One region of the Absicoccus sp. genome, then DNA from elsewhere that is predicted to be linked to it. Evidence: predicted binding sites of a transcription regulator. Region 1 holds the regulator's gene; the other holds the start of a gene.
What was found. Region 1 encodes Rex, which represses fermentation and respiration genes when NADH is low (regulators of the CRP and FNR family bind a similar motif). Its sites were predicted from a motif close to GTGAANNNNTTCAC; they were not measured.
Positions count from the first base shown of each region.

Region 2: a site for Rex is predicted at 7,679-7,692, ahead of SOS22_RS09905 (phosphoglycerate kinase). Genes of this name have one in related genera too.

Region 1 is NZ_JAXDRQ010000016.1:59,114-68,858, reverse strand. Features, by position in the region: gene whiA (DNA-binding protein WhiA) at 1-704, shown strand, start outside; gene SOS22_RS02850 (hypothetical protein) at 701-1,228, shown strand; gene SOS22_RS02845 (NusG domain II-containing protein) at 1,244-1,606, shown strand; gene SOS22_RS02840 (Gx transporter family protein) at 1,606-2,109, shown strand; gene SOS22_RS02835 (hypothetical protein) at 2,106-2,708, shown strand; gene SOS22_RS02830 (redox-sensing transcriptional repressor Rex) at 2,793-3,437, shown strand; gene asnS (asparagine--tRNA ligase) at 3,665-5,020, shown strand; gene SOS22_RS02820 (hypothetical protein) at 5,070-6,368, shown strand; gene SOS22_RS02815 (ABC-F family ATP-binding cassette domain-containing protein) at 6,365-8,233, shown strand; gene SOS22_RS02810 (DNA polymerase III subunit alpha) at 8,288-9,745, shown strand, end outside.
Region 2 is NZ_JAXDRQ010000066.1:22,691-32,435, forward strand. Features, by position in the region: gene SOS22_RS09860 (ABC transporter substrate-binding protein) at 1-317, opposite strand, end outside; gene SOS22_RS09865 (site-2 protease family protein) at 500-1,123, opposite strand; gene ychF (redox-regulated ATPase YchF) at 1,129-2,232, opposite strand; gene SOS22_RS09875 (DUF951 domain-containing protein) at 2,235-2,435, opposite strand; gene folD (bifunctional methylenetetrahydrofolate dehydrogenase/methenyltetrahydrofolate cyclohydrolase FolD) at 2,441-3,295, opposite strand; gene dtd (D-aminoacyl-tRNA deacylase) at 3,292-3,744, opposite strand; gene ispF (2-C-methyl-D-erythritol 2,4-cyclodiphosphate synthase) at 3,732-4,217, opposite strand; gene SOS22_RS09895 (hypothetical protein) at 4,340-5,479, opposite strand; gene tpiA (triose-phosphate isomerase) at 5,648-6,397, opposite strand; gene SOS22_RS09905 (phosphoglycerate kinase) at 6,421-7,608, opposite strand; gene SOS22_RS09910 (hypothetical protein) at 7,716-7,904, opposite strand; gene SOS22_RS09915 (23S rRNA (pseudouridine(1915)-N(3))-methyltransferase RlmH) at 7,966-8,436, opposite strand; gene glyA (serine hydroxymethyltransferase) at 8,436-9,662, opposite strand.

The sequences.
Region 1 (9,745 bases):
AAAGCAATATGTATCGCGTGGAAGTATATGATAAAGCCAGCGAGATCTTAGATGATCTCGGCATCTTGACCGATACGGGCATCCACTATAAACCCTTGGGACGATTGATCCGATCGGATAAAATGGCACGAGCTTATTTGTGTGGTTGTTTTCTAGCCAGTGGATCGATCAACGATCCCAAAACCGCCAATTATCATTTGGAGATGTCAACCACCGAAACGGAGCTGGCCCAAGCCGTTCAACATTTGATGGAACGCTATCATTTACCTGCGAAGATCACCAAACGCAAAAAATACGAAGTGATCTATTTAAAAGCGGGTGAAAAAATTGCTGATTTTTTACGGTTGTGCAATGCCAGTCAAGCCCTGTTTGATTTTGAAGACAGCCGCATCCAACGTGACTTCTTTAATCAAATGACACGGCTGGATAATTGTGAAGTGGCCAATGAAATGAAGACCCAAAAGGCCGCCAAAAAACAATTAGAAGCCATCGCGATCCTGGAGGCCAATCCGCAAAAGGTTGATATTTCGGATAAGATTCGTCATGTGATGGAAATTCGCAAACAATTTCCTGATGCCAACATGAATGAATTGTGTGAAGAAGTCTATCGTGCCTATGGCGATATCATCTCAAAATCGGGAATGAAGCATCGCTTGAATCGGATCAAAGAGATGGCGGCATCCATACAGGAGGAATCCACATGAAAAAATTCATATTATTATTAGCCTTGGGTATATTGCTGAGTGGATGTTCCAGTTCCATTGACCTACAAAAACATACATTTACCTATGAATTGGGCGCCGATGTCTATGGCAATCCCAAGCTCTATATCAAAAATGCCGATCATTACGACACCAAGAATATGAAGGTCGTACCCCAATCCAAAGGCATCTATAAAGAAAAGAATCGTTTTGTGAACAAAGGAAAAGAGTATCTCGTTTGTGGTACCTATGATTTTACCTTGATCAATGGAAACCAAAAAATCCCATTTAAGATTAAAATCAAAGATACCCAAGCACCGCTGGTCAATCAATCACCAACTGAAATCACATGTAGCGTTGGTGCCGAACCCGATTATCAAACCGCTTTTGATGCCAGTGATCTATCCGGCGTGAACTATGAAAGTGATGTTGATACATCCACCACCGGAACCAAAGCCACTACCGTACGGATCTATGATCGATTTGGCAATACAGTTGAAAAAAAAGTGAATATCGTCGTGCAATAGTCTATAATGATTGACATGACAAAGGCAGATAAGATCTTGATCGTTGGTATCATGATTCTTTCGATTGGTTTGATTTTTCCTTTATTGCACAATGCACCGACATCCAAAGTCGCGGTTGTCCAAGTTGCCAACAAAGAAGTATTACGCATCGATCTAAGACAGAATAAAGAATATACCGTAAAAGGGAAGTTGGGACCGGTTCATATTCAGGTGAAAGATGGTGCAGTTCGCGTGCGACAAGAAAACAGTCCACATCATACGTGTTCCAAACAAGGATATGTATCCAATGCGAATACGCCCATTGTTTGTCTTCCCAATGAAACCGTGGTTCAAATTGAAGAGGGAAATGATTCCAGTGAGGATACGGTGATTCAATGATGAATACAAGAAAAAGTGTCAATTTAGGATTTTTGATGGCCGTGGGCATTCTTTTACAACTCATTGAAAGCTTTGTGCCCATCGTGATGATCGTTCCCGGATTTAAGATTGGACTCGCCAATTTAGCTAGCTTATTTGCATTGATGATCTATGATAAAAAATCCATGTGGATCGTCGGTATGGGTCGGATCTTTTTAAGCGCCATACTACAAGGGACGCTTTTTAGCGTCGCCTTCTGGCTTTCGTTATCTGGCGGCTTGTTGAGCTTGCTGGCGATGTCGATTGGTGCCGATGTCAAGGTATTTTCTATCTATGGCATTTCCATCTTGGGAGCCGCTTTTCATAGCGTAGGCCAAGTGATTGCCGTAACATGGATCTATCAACAATATTTTATGCAGCTGTTTTTGCCAATCTTATTGGCCCTTTCCATTGTGAGTGGTTTAGTTGTGGCCATCCTATCACAAAAAATGCTGGATCGATTGAAAGGAAGGATGGTTGAATGACGCAACCATATATGGGCGCTTTAAAACAAGTCGAACGCCTAATGCAAGATAGTTTGGGAACGTATTCGCAAAATTCCATGAATCAATTACATGATCTTTGTATCCAAATGAGCCAGGATCCCGTGTATGATGTGGATTATTTAAAATTGATGGAATTATATGGCCGAAAATATCGCAAAGAAAAAAACGAAGAAGCCTTACGATTTGTGGTCATGCGCATGCAACAAGTTTCCTTAGCCAGACAAACGCCCAAACGTACATATGCAGGGATCGTTTTTACCAATCGACCATTGGATGCTTTTACCATAGCCTTTCTAAAAGAATTTCCATCCCTTTTACATACGTATGAAGAACGCTATAAAGTACGTATTTTGCAGATTGCGACGCTCGTTTTTGTGGTGGCACTGATCGTATTGGTCTTGCTTTTTCATTTATCTTTTTTGATAATTTGGCTGTCCTTGCTTCTTATGTTTGGTGTTTTTGTTTATTATACCTTTCAGTATGGATATGCCTCCATTGTCAAAGAGCAAATGCAAGATTTGATTCAATTTGTGGATCCCACTTTGAAAAAGTTAGATGAAAGACAGATGTCCAAATGATTTGTGACATCTATTTTTTTATTCACAACGGTTGCTAAATACTTCACAAGCAGTTACAATATAGATAACTATGCGGAGGTTGTAATGACTACGAATAATAATAATAAAAATGTACCAAAAGCCACCTTTCAAAGATATCCAGTTTATTTAAAAGCCTTACGAAAATTAAAAAAACACGGTGTGGAACGTGTCATGTCCAAAGAATTGGCCGAACTGGTCAACATTGAACCCACAACGATTCGTCGTGATTTTTCTTTTTTAGGCAATCTAGGCAAACAAGGCTACGGCTATAGTGTAGATCGATTGGTCGAGATCTTTAATCAGCAATTGGGAGTCGATTTTGACGAGAAGATCATTCTCATTGGAGCAGGAAACTTAGGACGCGCTTTGATGAACTACAACAAATGGGATTACGTTGTCGGTGAAATTGTTTGTGCCTTTGATCGAGATAAATCAAAGATCGGGATGGAATTATATGGTGTTCCCGTCTATTCGATGGATGAACTAGAAGAAAAAATTCCGCAGGGATGTCACATTGCGATCTTAACGATCACGCACGGCGTTCAAAAGACTGTTGATCGCTTGGTGGAGTGCGGCATTACCGGATTTATTGATTTTACATCCAAGCATTTTAATGTCCCAAAAGGGGTTGTTGTCAAGAGCGTGGATGTGGTATCATCAATACAAGAATTGGTTTTTGAATCCAATTCCATGAATAAAAAAGCATAGAAACAGGACGGACATATCGACAGTAGCGACTTGTGATGGTGAAAGACAAGAATAGATATCGAAGAACACCTGTGGAGCTGGACTGGAGAAAATAAGTAGACAGTCTCGTTCGATACGTTACATCGATCAAAGGGTACATATTCATATGTAAATGAGGATGGCACCGCGGTTTATTAAATCGTTCCTTTTAGGGAGCGATTTTTTTATTTTCTGGGAGGAGAAGAACAATGTTAGTTAAAAAAATGAAAGAACAAGCCGCCCAATTGGATGGTCAAAAAGTAGACATTCAAGGGTGGGTGCGTACCAATCGCGCTAGTAAAAAAATTGGTTTTATCGTGATCAATGATGGATCGTGTTTTACCAATGTACAAGTCGTTTATGAACAAGATCTACCAACCTTTGAACAAGCGGGAAAGATCACCTTGGGATCGGCTGTAGAAGTCAAAGGAACTTTTGTATATACACCCAAAGGCAAACAATCCTTTGAGATCCATGCGGATTCCATTGAAGTATTAGGCGCTTGTGATCATGATTATCCCATTCAAAAGAAACGTCACAGTTTTGAATATATGCGCGAAATTCCACATATTCGACCACGTGCCAACAGCTATTATGCGATCTTCCGTTTGCGTTCGGTGTTGAGCATGGCCATCCATACCTTTTTCCAAGACCAAGGCTTTGTCTATGTCCATACACCAATCATTACGGGCAATGATGCCGAAGGAGCTGGCGAATGCTTTACTGTCACGACCCGCAAAGACGATAAATATGATCAAGATTTCTTTGGAAAACATGCGCAATTGACCGTATCTGGTCAGTTACATGTCGAACCCTTTGCATTGACGTATCGCAATGTCTATACCTTTGGACCTACGTTCCGTGCAGAAAATTCCAATACGACTCGTCATGCCTCGGAATTCTGGATGATCGAACCCGAATTGGCCTTTGCCGATTTAGCCGATGATATGGATTGTATTGAAGCCATGATCAAATATTGCATCAACTATTGTTTGGAACATGCACCCGAAGAAATGGCATTCTTCAATCAATATGTCGATAAAGGCCTGTTGGAACGAATCACGCATGTTGCCAATTCTCCATTTGTGCGTATGACCTATACCGAAGCAATCGAGCATTTAGAAAAAGCCAAAGATCAATTTGAAAATCAAGACATCTATTGGGGCATGGATCTGCAAAGTGAGCACGAACGCTACATTTCCGAAAAGATCGTCAATGGTCCCGTATTCTTGACGGATTATCCAAAAGACATCAAGGCTTTCTATATGCGTGTCAACGAGGATCAAAAGACCGTGGCCGCTTGCGATTTATTGGTTCCTTACGTGGGAGAATTGGTTGGCGGTAGCCAACGAGAAGAACGATATGACGTACTAGAAAAACGGATGCAGGAATTGGGTATGGATCAATCCACCTTGCAATGGTATCTGGATCTGCGTCGTTTTGGCGGATGCAAACATTCCGGCTTTGGTTTAGGATTTGATCGTATGCTGATGTATGTGACTGGCATGCAAAATATTCGTGATGTCGAACCATATCCAAGAACACCAAGAAACTTGATTTTCTAATCACTGCCGTCACATTGACGGCTTTTTTAAAGTTTGGTATAAATACGGTATGGCAAAGAAAACATTTCATTCGATATCTCCTGTTCGTCGTTCAATATTATTGGTCACGACCATTGCCTTGATCGTTATTTCGATTTTTTTATATGTCACACGACCTACCGATGTGGATCGGATCAATGAAACCTATTTGGATACGATCCAAGATACCCCCATCTTGAAAAATAATATCAAGACCCATTTTAACCAAAATTATCAAGTGAAGACCTATACCATGTATGGCGAATCACTCAAGCTCTATCACGATACAGCACTAAACAAAACGGATGCACTGATGGGCGCGAATTTGGTCTTGGTCAATGTCGAGACCCAGGAAGAAATCAATTATACCTTTGGTTCAGGTGCGGATGAAGGCATCAAGACCAATCAATTGGATCCTGGATTGTATGAAGTCTATGTGTATGATCATTTTGAAAAAAAACGCGTATACTTCAATAAAAAGGTGCACATGGAACCCTTTGAAACGGTTCGTCGAAAGCATCGCGTGAAACATATTTCCATGGATGCCGATACCGATTATTTAAAAGATCAGGACATTCATCTAAAAAAGAATTATGCCTTTATTTCCGTTACGGAAAATATTCCCAAAGCCGATACAGTCGACGTGATGATCGATCCATGCGGTGATATTTATGATACCGAAAACAATCAAGTGGCCGATGGATTAACGGCGGGAAACCTGACGGAACAAGCCGAAGCGTATGATTTTGCCACCAAAGTCAAGGCAGAACTCGAAAAATATGGTTTAAACGTGCAATTGACGCGCAAAAAAGAGGGGACCCCTTCCTATAGTGGTCGAAGTGGTCGTGTAGCGAAAGGGTATGAACACAAAGCCAAGATCTTTTTAAGTGTTGGTTTTAGTCAATACGATACGACGGAAAAACCATTCATGATGGTTTCGCCACATACATCGGGGGTATTAGCCGATAATATTTCGTATATCATGCAAAAAAATGGTATCAAAATGGATGATACCCAATCCAGTGCTCGACAACTGCATGAAGATGGAGTCCTTTTTGATGGCTATAACGATGAGAATGATAAATACGAAGTCTGGCCACAATTGCGTGAAAGTGGGGGCAAAGCAACTTATGCGGGTCGTACCACTTCATCCAAAGAAAATCAACGCTATAAAGATAGTCCAGGTATGTATGGTGTCTATTTCCAATTTTTGAATGGGGACGATACAAGCAGTATTCAGTATTACCAAAAGAATAAGACCAAAATAGCCAAAGCATTGGCCAAAGGTGTTGCTTATTATTTGGATGTAAAGAAAGAAGGATCAAATTGAAAGTCAGTTTAAGTCGGATCCAGAAAAGCTATGGTACCCAGATGGTTTTGAATGGGGCTGGCTTGACGGTCAAAGCCAAAGAAAAAATTGGCTTGGTCGGTCGAAATGGTTGTGGCAAGACCACCTTATTAAAGATCATCTGTCAACAAGAACAACCCGATAGCGGACACGTCGTGATTGCCAATGATACTCATGTGGGGTATCTATCGCAAATTACTTTTTATGATCAAGACAATACTGTCTATGAAGAATTACTCCGAGCTTTTGACCATGTGCGACAACTGGAAAAAGATCTATTGAAACAAGCCGATATTTTGGCAACCGATGCCAGTATGGTGCAACTTGAAAAATACGATCGCATGCAAAATGAATTCGAAATGCTCAATGGGTATAATTACGAAGTAGAATTAAAAAATGTCTTCTTTCATTTTTCGTTTACAGAAGAGGATCTGAATAAACCCATCAAAGCGTTTTCCAGTGGTCAAAAGACGCGCATTGCCTTGGTAAAATTGTTGTTGTCCAAACCCGATGTCTTATTGCTGGATGAACCAACCAACCACCTCGATGTTGAATCGATCGAATGGTTGGAAGGGTATGTCAAAGCGTATCCATTTGCCATTATCGTGGTCTCTCATGATCGGGTCTTCTTGGATCATGTTTGTGATGAGATCATTGAAATTGACCATGGCAAGACATTGCGCTTTCCGGGCAATTATACCCATTATGTGCAAGCAAAAAAAGAATATATTGCCAAAAATCATGAAGCCTATATTCGGCAGCAACAAGAAATTCAACGCTTAACGGCATTGATCGATAAATTTCATGCTAAAAGTTCTAAGGCCGCTTTTGCGAAGTCCAAACAAAAATATCTGGACCGGATGGATACGATCGAAGATATGCAAGCGGATCATTCCCAAATGCGTGCCCATTTTAGCTCGGCTCGCAAAGGAGGCAACCAGGTCTTAGAAGTGGAACATCTCCAAATTGGTTATGATCAAGCGTTGAGCACCGTTGATTTTTCCTTACGAAAAGGTTGGCGTATGGCCATTGTGGGGCCCAATGGCATTGGTAAGAGTACCTTGGTCAAGACCTTGATCCAAAAGATCCCACCCTTACAGGGAACGTATCAATGGGGCCATCAAATCGATGTGGGCTATTTTGATCAGGAAAGTGCCCAGATGACATCGGATAAAAATGTATTGGATACTTTGTGGGCACATGATTCCATGGCCAATCAGACCGAGATTCGGAATATTTTGGCTTCCTTTTTGTTTACTGAAAATGAAGTCTTTAAAGATGTCAATACACTATCCGGTGGCGAACGTGTTCGCTTAGCCTTAGCTTGTCTGATGTTGGAACACGACAATTGTTTGGTTTTGGATGAGCCCACCAATCATTTGGATATTCCGAGCAAAGAAGCCCTGGAAGATGCTTTGATGCAATACGATGGAACCGTATTGTTTGTATCACATGACCGGATGTTTCTGAAAAAGATGGCAGATCATGTGCTGGAAATGGGGCCAGAAAGCCATGTGTATGCCTTGTCCTATGAGGAATATCTCGAGAAGAAAACGGCCGATGATCTAGAAGAGATGCCACTGCAGCAACAAGAAAAAAAAGAATCCAAAGTCACTTTTCAAGATACCAAGCAGTTAAAGAATCGGGTCGCTAAATTGGAAACGCTCTTGGAACGTGCGGAATCGGAGCTGGAAGCATTACGTGACAAACGATTTGAACCCGAATATTACCAAGACTTTCGCAAGATGGACCAGCTCAATGCGCAAATCGATGAAAAACATAATGAAATTGCGCATCTGGAACAGGAATGGGAAGAAAAGATGGCCCTTTTGGAGCAAGCCACTTAGAGCACGATCGTGCTCTTTTTGTGTGCTATACTAAAGAGGAAGGAGGATGGATCCATGGTACATCTACATGCTCGCAGTTATTATTCGTTGCTTCGATCGCCACTATCGATTGCCTCATTAGTGGATACGACCAAATCGATGGGGCTGGAACACGTAGCCCTGACGGATTGGAAATCCATGTATGGTACGATGGCCTTTTGGTCCTATGCCCAAAAAAAACAGATCCATCCGATTCTTGGCTTGGAAGGAGATTGTCAATATCATGAACAAACATTCTCCTTTGTGTTTCTTGCCAAAAATGATCAAGCGTTGCAGCAGCTGTATCATGTTTCCACCCAATGGATGCATGAAAAAGAATATACTTTGGATGAATTGGCCCAGCAAACCAGTGCCTGCATCGTGATAACGACAGATAGTTTTGAGCGATGGGTCAATCATAAAGAAACCGATGTATTGATCGAACATCTAACCCATTGCCAATCTTTATGGAAAGATTTTTATGTAGGAATCGCCAAGAATGATTCTATTTATCGAAAAGAGATCAATCAAAAAATAAGGGCTTGTGCCCAGAAACAAGGCATGCCTACGGTCGCTTTATCTTGCATCTATTATCAAAAGCCGGAAGATGTCAAGCAATTGCGGATCTTACGAGCCATTGCGAAACAAACGACGATCCAAGACCAGACCTTAGATGTCCAAAATGATCGATATATTCGAACGGATACGGAAATGAAAAAACTTTATGATTCGGCTGATCTTGAAATGACCGATCACATTGCACGTCAATGTAACGTTCAGATGGCCATGACAAAAAGTCATCTACCACAATTTGAAAATAAGCTTCATATCGATAATACCGCTTATTTGATCAAATTATCCAAGGCGGGTCTGGAAAAACGGATGAATCACAATGTGCCAGCAACCTATGTGAAACGGCTTGAATATGAACTCTCGGTAATCGTTAAAATGGGGTTTACCAATTATTTTTTGATCGTCTGGGATTTTATTCGCTATGCCCGTTCACAAGGTATTTATGTCGGGCCTGGACGAGGATCCGCAGCTGGCTCGCTGGTTGCCTATTGTTTAGGTATTACCCATATTGATCCAATCAAAAATCATTTATTGTTTGAACGCTTTTTAAATCCAGAACGTATTTCGATGCCCGATATCGATACCGATTTTCCCGATGATCGACGCGATGAAGTGATCGAATATGTACGCCAAAAATACGGCGATGCTCATGTGGCTCATATTGTCGCTTTTAATACCATGAAGGCCAAGGCCGCCTTACGAGATGTGGCACGGGTATTGAATTATCCCATTCGTAAAGTGGATGCGATCGCTAAAACTTTGAATCGGGAAACCTTGTTGGAGGCGTATCAAAACAATGCATCCTTTCATCGATTGATCGATCAAGACAAAGAAAGTCAGGAATTGTATGACTGGGCAGCAAAAATTGAGGGAACACCGCGACATATTTCTTTGCATGCAGCCGGTATCGTGATCTCGGAT
Region 2 (9,745 bases), on a different contig from region 1:
ACACCATCTTCTGTGATTAGCTTCTGGGCTGCTTTGGTACTTTCAGCCGCATCACCTTTATCGTCTTGCGATTCATACTTGATCTTATATTTATGACCTTTTTTGGCATTGTATTGCTTGATGGCCAATTTAGCACCGTTGTATTCGGCTTTACCATAGCTGGCAACACTACCTGTCAACTCAAAGTTCAAACCAAGTTTGACCGTATCCCCTTTCTTATACGTTTGTGCTTGCGCACCACTGCCACTTGAACAACCAGCTAACAAGCTTGTTGCCATAGCAGCACTTGCTAAAAGCTTAATAAATTTGCCTTTCATCTTAGAGCCTCCCTCTCTCATAAAAATATACCAAAATGATACAATCAATTTTCTGTGGTTTCAAGCGTAAGACAATATTTTTCATTTATTTTCTGAAAATATTGTCTTATTTTTATCCATTTGGTCTATTAACACTTCCTCTTAAGTAAAAAAAACATCCTCCCCTAGGAGGATGCCTGCTTTTATAAACCCCAAAGGACAATTGCCCAATGAGAAAAAAGATCAATGCTATTGCTTACCATTCGCATCAATGGTCCATCCAGAATGCCCGAAGAAATCAATAAGATGAAAACGATCATCATGACATTGGATCCTTGCGTAAAGCGGATATATTTATCCAATGGTAAAAACGCAAATAAGATCTTCGATCCATCCAATGGCGGAATGGGCAATAAATTAAAGACACCAAAACCAATGGATAATACCGCAATGGATGAAAGAAGCGATAACACAAACGTACTTTCCACATTGGCTTTGACACATCCATAATAAAGGATGATCGATACCAAGGCCAATAAAAAATTGGCAATGGGCCCTGCAAAAGCCGTCCATATCATTCCCGTTTTGGGATCTTTATAATAACGAGGATCTACGGGTACGGGTTTGGCCCAACCAAAACGAAACACCAACAAACACAACAACCCCGCCCAATCGACATGGGCCAATGGATTTAAGGTCAATCGCCCTTCTTCCTTCGCGGTTGGATCACCAAACCAATAAGAAACCAAACCATGTGCACTTTCATGAATGCCCATGGCTAGAATGACCGCGATCACACGAATACATATGGATTGTATCGACAACATATCACCTACACATTAAAGCGGAAATGTACGACATCCCCATCTTGCATCACATAGTCTTTTCCTTCCAAACGTAAACGACCGGCTTCACGAATGGCAGCTTCTGTTTCTAATTGGTCAATATCATCGAAAGAATACACTTCTGCTCGAATAAAACCACGCTGAAAATCGGTATGGATGATGCCTGCACATTCCGGTGCTTTCATCCCTTTTTTAAAGGTCCAAGCACGACATTCATCTTCACCAGCTGTTAAAAAGGTTTGCAGATCCAATACCGCATACGCTTTTTGGATCAAAGCATCCAAACCACTATGGGGTAAACCCAAATCGTTTAAGAATTCATCTTTTTCTTCAGCCGATAAACTCGATAGATCTTCTTCGATCTTGGCACACAAAGGCACGATTTGTGCATTGTCCTTCTGTGCATAGGCTTTTAAAGCTTGATAATAGGGATTGGTTTCGGGATCTACAATGCCTTCTTCATCCATATTGGCTACATAGATCACCGGTTTGGTACTCAATAAATTGTATGTTTTTAAGAAGGCAGCTTGTTCATCATCCACTTCGACACTACGAGCTGGTTGTCCTTGTTCCAAGACCGCTTTTAATCGATTGAGAAGATCCATTTCTTCCAGAGCATCTTTGGTCTTGGTCGTGATTGCTTTTCGTTCTACCTTAGAAATTCGATTTTCCACGGTTTGTAGATCTGCCATGACCAGTTCTAAGTTGATGATTTCCACATCCCGCACGGGATCGATCGAATTTTCGACATGGGTGATGTTCGCATCATCAAAACAACGCACGACATGACAAATCGCATCGGTCAAACGGATGTTGGATAAAAATTGATTTCCCAATCCTTCCCCTTTGCTGGCTCCTTTAACTAGACCCGCAATATCGGTAAATTCAAAAGTTGTATAGATGGTTTTTTTGGGATGAAACAATTCCACCAAACGATCAATGCGATGATCCGGTACCTCAACCACACCGACATTGGGATCAATGGTTGCGAATGGATAATTGGCCGCTTCCACTTGTGAATTGGTGATTGCATTAAATAGAGTCGACTTACCTACATTGGGTAGGCCCACAATTCCTGCAGTTAATGACATAATTATTGATTTCCTTTCGATACAACGCGTTTTAAACGCTTTTCAAATTTTGAACGTGGCATTAAAACACTGGCGCCACAACCTAGACATTTCACTCGAATATCAGCACCCATTCGAATGATTTTCCATTGTTTGGATTTATGACAAGGATGCTCCTTTTTCATTTCGATGATATCGCCTAGATCATAATTTTTTTCTTCCATGATCCTTATCCTCTTTCATGATTCCGATAGGCTTCCAAGGTATTCGCTAACAACATACATACGGTCATTGGTCCTACCCCTTTTGGTACCGGAGAGATTGCCGAAACTTTATCTTTGACAGCATCAAAATCAACATCACCACAAAGTTTGCCGTTTTCCATCCGATTGATGCCTACATCGATCACGACTGCTCCTGCTTTGACCCAGGAAGCTTTCACCATTTTCGGACGTCCCATCGCAACCACAAGCACATCCGCTTGGGAACAGATGGATTCGATATCTGGCGTTTTCGAATGGACGATCGTAACGGTCGCATTTTGATTTTGCAGCAACAACGCAACAGGCTTTCCCACTAGATTGGATCGACCACAAACAACAGCTCGTTTTCCGGCCAGATCTTCTAGGCCAACGGATTTCAACATATACATGATGCCTTTGGGCGTACAAGGAACAAATCCAGGCCGACCTGTTAATAGATTTCCCGCATTGAGAGGATGGAGCCCATCGACATCTTTGGATGGATCAATAGCCATGATCACCGAATCTGCATCTAAATGCTTAGGCAAAGGCAATTGGACCAAAATGCCATCCACCTTGTCATCGGCATTTAATGCTCTGACTGTGGCCAATAATTCGGCTTGTGAAATATCGCCATCCAATGTGATCGTTCGATTTTCCATGCCCACACTGATGCAAGCATTCGCTTTGGAACGAACATACGACTGACTAGCTGGATTGTCCCCCACCAAAACAACCGCTAACACCGGCAAGCGTCGGCCATTGGCTTTGATGTGATCCACTTCGGATCGAATCGAGTCCTTCACTTCTTTGGCTAATTCATTTCCCCAAATTGTTTTCATTTACATATCTCCTCACTGTCTAAAACAATGGTCACTGGCCCATCGTTACACAAATCAATTTTCATATCCGCACCAAATATCCCCGTTTGAACATCAATGCCTTTGGCTTGTAAAGAGGCATTGAAAGAATCATACAGCGGAATCGCGATATCTGGTTTGGCTGCTTTCACAAAACTAGGTCGATTGCCTTTTTTACAATCAGCATATAAAGTAAATTGCGAAATGGATAAGATCGCGCCGTTGATGGCTTGGATCGACAAGTTCATTTTACCATTTTCATCACCAAATACACGTAGATTGATGATTTTATGAATCATTTTATCCACAATGGCTTGGGTATCATTCGGTGCAAATCCAACCAAGACAAGAAAGCCTTCTTGTATGCTTCCGGTAACTTGTCCATCCACCGTACAAGTAGCATGTGATACTCTTTGAACTACGACGCGCATTCTTCCTCCAATAGGCAGATGCTCATGGCGACCATGCCTTCTTCTTTCCCAACAAATCCCATTTTTTCGCCACGCGTGGCCTTGATGGAAATTTGATCCATCGAACAATGTAAACAATCAGATATATTTTGCCGCATCTGTTGAATATATGGTGCCATTTTCGGCTTTTCCGCCAAAATGGTCGCATCTACATTGCCAATATGGTATTTCTTTTCTTTCATCATCTCATAGATCTTGGCTAGGATCTTCATACTATCCATATCTTTATATCGAGGATCCGTATCGGGAAAATGCTTGCCGAGATCACCCAATGCCAAAGCACCGAGAATACTTTCCCCAATCGCATGAACCAAGACATCGGCATCAGAATGTCCCAATAAGCCCTTCTCACAAGGAATGGGAACCCCACCTAAGATCAATGGTCGACCAGCCACAAGTTGATGAATATCAATGGATTGACCAATTCGCATAATAAATTTTCCTCTCTATTTGCGTCCACCCCTATTTTGTGTGTTCGCTTTTCTATTTTTTCATAATTTCTATGATACCACAATCCAAACACAAAAAAAGCCTGGGTGTTACCAGGCCTTATCAATTATTGATTAATGGCAATATAATATTGGGTTCCAGCTGGAACATCAATGTTGGAAGCTGCCACATTGGCTGTATAGCCCCAACCACCATTGACAACTGTATCATTACCAACATAAACGGCAATGTGATCCGGAACGACTACGCCCTCTGAGCCGGCACGGCCATCATTCGCATAATAAACCAAGTTACCTGGTTGCAACAAAGAACGATCGGTAAATACCGTTCCTAAGCTTTGGTATTGATCCGGCCAATATACACCATAAACTTCACTACCAGCTGCTGCATTCAATGCATCCGTTGCCGTATTGGTACACCATTCGTGTTCACCAATCTCAGCTAAAGCAGCCTGCGCAACGCGTTCATTGAAAGAACTATTTTGCGTTGTCTGGGTATTGTCAGCAGGTGTAGTAGGTGTTGTCGTTTGCGTATTATCTGCAGGTTGTACCGGTGTGGTTGTTTGCGTATTATCCGCCGGTGTTGTCGGCGTTGTTGTTTGCGTATTATCTGCAGGTGCTGCAGGTTGTACCAGTGTGGTTGTTTGGGTATTATCAACAGGTGCTGTGGTTTGGGTAGTATCAACTGGCGTTGTTGGTTGCTCTACGATCGTTGTGGTTTGATCGCTGACTGGAGTCGTAATCGTACTTTGCGTATCTTCATTAACTACAGGTGTAGATACAACATCACTGGTAGAAGCTGCTTTCTCCAATAGATTTGTCGAATCTGCTTTGTTTGTTTCATCAACAACAGCAGCAACAACCGTTGTATCTGCAACATCCGTTTTAGCCACCGATTCCGTTGCTTGTGTAGTATCATCTAAACGGCTTGATTCTGTGTCTACAGCTTCTACAGTCGATGCTTTTACACTGTCAGCAACTGTAGCAATAGTATCATTCGAAAGAGCTGTCGCACTTGCATTATATGCTTTTTCGGTGTCGGCTTTTCCATCTTTATCTAAATAAATGGCTTTTTTATTGGAAGTTACCCAACTGTTTTTTGCAATCGTACGATCTTTTTTTACATATTTGTCACCATGCCATCCAGGTTGTGATTCCATTGCATAAATTGTTCCAACAACGGGTAGTGCAGAGGCAACACATAAGATCGCGGCAACCTTCTTTCCATTATTTTCTACAAAGTTCATATTATGACCCCCCTATCGGTTTTTTAATTGTACAGTACCAATTTAACATAGATAGACAATGTTTGCAAGTTGACCAAGAGCACTTCCTGGTTCCATTTTTAAATCAAATTGTTGATAAAGCCAATAAAAAAAGCGGGCTCGACAATTCGCCAAGTCCGCTACTTTCAACTATTTTGTTTTTTCAATAATTTCAATGAAACTATCTTCTTTCAAAGAAGCCCCACCAATTAATGCACCATCAATATCTGGTTGCGCCATATATTCCACAACATTATTTGGTTTTACACTTCCACCATATTGAATACGTACTTCATCGGCTGCTTGATCACCAAACAATTCACGAACAGTATCACGAACTGTCTTGCAGCAATTTTCAGCGATTTCAACCGAAGCACTCTTACCTGTACCAATTGCCCAAATTGGTTCATACGCAATGACCATTTTCGCAACGGCTTCTGGTGCTAAACCAGCCAAAGAACCTTTTAATTCCTCTTTGATAACTTGAGCCGATTGACCTGCATCATATTGTTCTTCCGTTTCACCAATACATAAAATAGGGGTAATACCGGCTTTGATCAAACGATGTGCTTTTTTGTTGACGGTTTCATCCGTATCACCAAACATTTGACGACGTTCCGAGTGACCAATAATGCACCATTTGATACCTAATTCTTCCAACATTGGAACAGATACTTCACCAGTGAAAGCACCAGAATCTTCAAAGTGGCAGTTTTCAGCAGCAACGATCAAATTTTTTGCGTTGTCTAAAGCTGTACGTAAATCAGTGAATGGAGCACCGATTCCATATGTAGCTGTATCGGTTGCGGCAACCGCATCGACTTTTTCAAAGAATGCTTTGGTTTCCGCATTATTTTTATTCATTTTCCAGTTTCCAACAATAATTGGTTTTCTTGCCATGATTGATTCGTCTCCTTTAATAATTAGTCTTTATCGCTAATGATTGCGATACCTGGTAATGTCTTACCTTCCATATATTCAAGTGAAGCACCCCCACCAGTGGATACATGAGAGAATTTGTCTGCATATCCTAATTGTTTTGCGGCTGCAGCAGAATCTCCACCACCGATGACAGTAATTGCATCTGGTAATTCCGAAATGGCTTTACAGATTTCTTCTGTACCTTTCGCAAATTTCTTCATTTCGAATACACCCATAGGTCCATTCCAAACTACGGTTTTGGCACCAGCCAATGTTTCTTTGAACAATTCAACCGATTTTGGACCAATATCCAATCCTTGCCATCCATCTGGAATTTGACCAGCATCGGCATATTGTGTATTTGCATCTTCTGAGAAAGCATCGGCGATCACATTATCAACTGGCAATACCAATTTGTCACCTGCTTTTTCAAGATATTCTTTCGCTAAATCGATCTTATCTTCTTCAACTAAAGAATCACCAATCTTACCACCTTGCGCAGCAGAGAATGTGTAAGCCATTCCACCACCAATGATGACTTTATCGGCTTTCTTCAATAAGTTATCGATGACATCGATCTTGCTGGAAACTTTTGATCCACCAATGATTGCAATGAATGGATGAACAGGATTGTCTACAGCCTTACCTAACATGGTTACTTCTTTTTCTACCAAGAAACCAATCGCATTTTCTTTTAAGTTTGTTGGGATACCAACCGTAGATGCATGCGCTCTATGCACAGATCCAAAAGCATCTTCCACAAATACATCGCCTAAGCTTGCCCAATATTTTCCTAATTCAGGATCGTTCTTCGATTCACCTGGTTCATAACGTGTATTTTGAACAACTAAGATTTCGCCATCTTTCAAAGCAGCTACGGCATTTTCCAATGTAGCCCCTCTCGTTTCTGGGCAGAAACTTACTTTTGTATCTGGCAATAATTCTTGTAAACGAGCAGCAGCACATTCCAAATTGTTCTTTGCTTTGTCTTCTTCTGTTTTTACTTTACCTAAATGTGAGAATAATACGACTTTCGCATTGTTTTCAACTAAATACTTGATCGTTGGCAGAGCCATTTGAATACGGTTATCATCCGTGATCACACCATCTTGTCTTGGTACGTTGAAGTCAACACGTACAAGGACCTTTTTTCCATTTACATCAAGGTCTTTTACAGTTCTTTTTGCCATTTAAACTCCTCCTACTGTATAAATATGCGTATTTATTATAACACTTGATTTTGGGTTTTCCTAGACGTTCGTGTAAAACTTCACAAAAAGAAAACGAGGAGCCATCTTTAACGCTCCTCGATCCATGCATGTACACACCAAATGATATCGATCACACAACCAACGATGCATACGATATCCAATTGCCAAGCTAAACTTGGCTGTTTATGCATCAACCAAGCATAACCAATGATCTCAAATAAGATCAAACATGCAAAAACAATATTGACACAAATCAATCCCCTATATAATTTCATGGTATCCCCTAAACCATAATCCCCTTTCTTACAGCGAAAATAACACAAAACGTATCCTTATTTACTTATGATATTGACGATGATGATTGATCATGAACGCCCGATAGACCTGTTCTAAAACAAGGATCCTTGTCATCAAATGCGTAAACGTTAGATCGGATAATTTCCAACGAAAATCCGCCCGGTCGATCAAAGCTTGCGAAGGACCTAATGATCCCGCAATCACAAAGACCAGATGTGCCCCTTGATCTTGCCACCCTTGCATTTTATGAGCAAAATCAATACTATCCAACATCTTCCCCTTCAGATCCAAAAGAATCACCCAATCCGAAGGTTTGATCTTGTCTAAGACACGCAAACCTTCCTTCTCTTTGATCAATTCCACTTCTTTATCCCGATCGGTATGCACATTCGGTTCATCTTTTACTTCTACGATCTCCATGGTATCAAACGAGGATAAACGCTTTATATATTCTTTCTGTAATTGTTGCAGACTACGATCTTTATTCTTGCCAATGGCAATCAGACGCATTAAATTTGCGCCTCTGCCGGGAATTGACGAGTCAAAGCCACAACATCTTCACGTACACGCTTTGCATAGTCTTCATCATCGTGATCCAAAACATCGACGATCCAATGAATGACTTTTTCAAATTCCGCTTCTTTGAAACCACGAGACGTCATGGCAGCCGCACCAATACGTAAACCAGAAGTCACAAATGGTTTTTCCGTTTCAAATGGAATGGTATTTTTATTCACGGTAATACCAGCCAGATCCAATAGATATTCACCCCGTTTACCAGTCATACCTTTCGAACCTTTTAGATCCACCAACAACAAATGATTGTCACTACCACCAGAAACCAAACGATAACCCGCATCCTGGAAGCCTTTGACCATGACTTGTACATTCTTCAACGTTTGTTCCATATAAGTCTTAAAACCTGGCTGCATCGCTTCATATAAACATACACCCTTAGCCGCAATGACATGTTCCAATGGTCCTCCTTGTAGACCTGGGAAAATGGATGAATTTAATTTCTTACCAAATTCTTCTTTGCAGAAAACCATACCACCACGAGGGCCACGCAAAGTTTTATGGGTCGTTGTTGTTACAAAATCCGCATATGGAATAGGGCTTGGATGCAGTCCACACGCAACCAATCCGGCAATATGAGCCATATCTACCATCAAATAGGCACCACATTTATGGGCGATTTCACCAAAACGCTCAAAATCAATGATTCGTGGATACGCAGACGCACCCGCTACGATCAATTTTGGTTTGATGACCATGGCCATGTGCTCCAATTCATCATAATCAATTCGTTCTGTTTCTTTATTCACATTGTATTCAATGAAATGATAAAGTTTCCCTGAAAAATTGACACTGGAACCATGCGTTAAATGACCACCCGATGTTAGATTCATTCCCATCACAATATCACCGGGTTGTAGGATCGTATTGTATACAGCCATATTGGCTTGTGCCCCTGAATGCGGCTGTACATTCACAAATTCGGCACCAAATAATTTCATGGCACGATCTTTCGTTAATTGTTCAGCTTTGTCCACATTGACACAACCACCATAATAACGATGACCTGGCAACCCTTCCGCATATTTATTGGTCAATACCGAACCCTGCGCTTGCCGAACTTCTCTGGATACGAAATTTTCACTCGCAATCAATTCTACATTGTCCAATTGTCGTTGTTCTTCTTGGGCAATGATATCAAACATTTCATTATCTCTCATTGAAATGACCTCCGTTTTATGAATATTATAACTGATTCCCCTACTTCTGTCTTTACCTTTCCATGAAAGAAATCGTTTTTTTC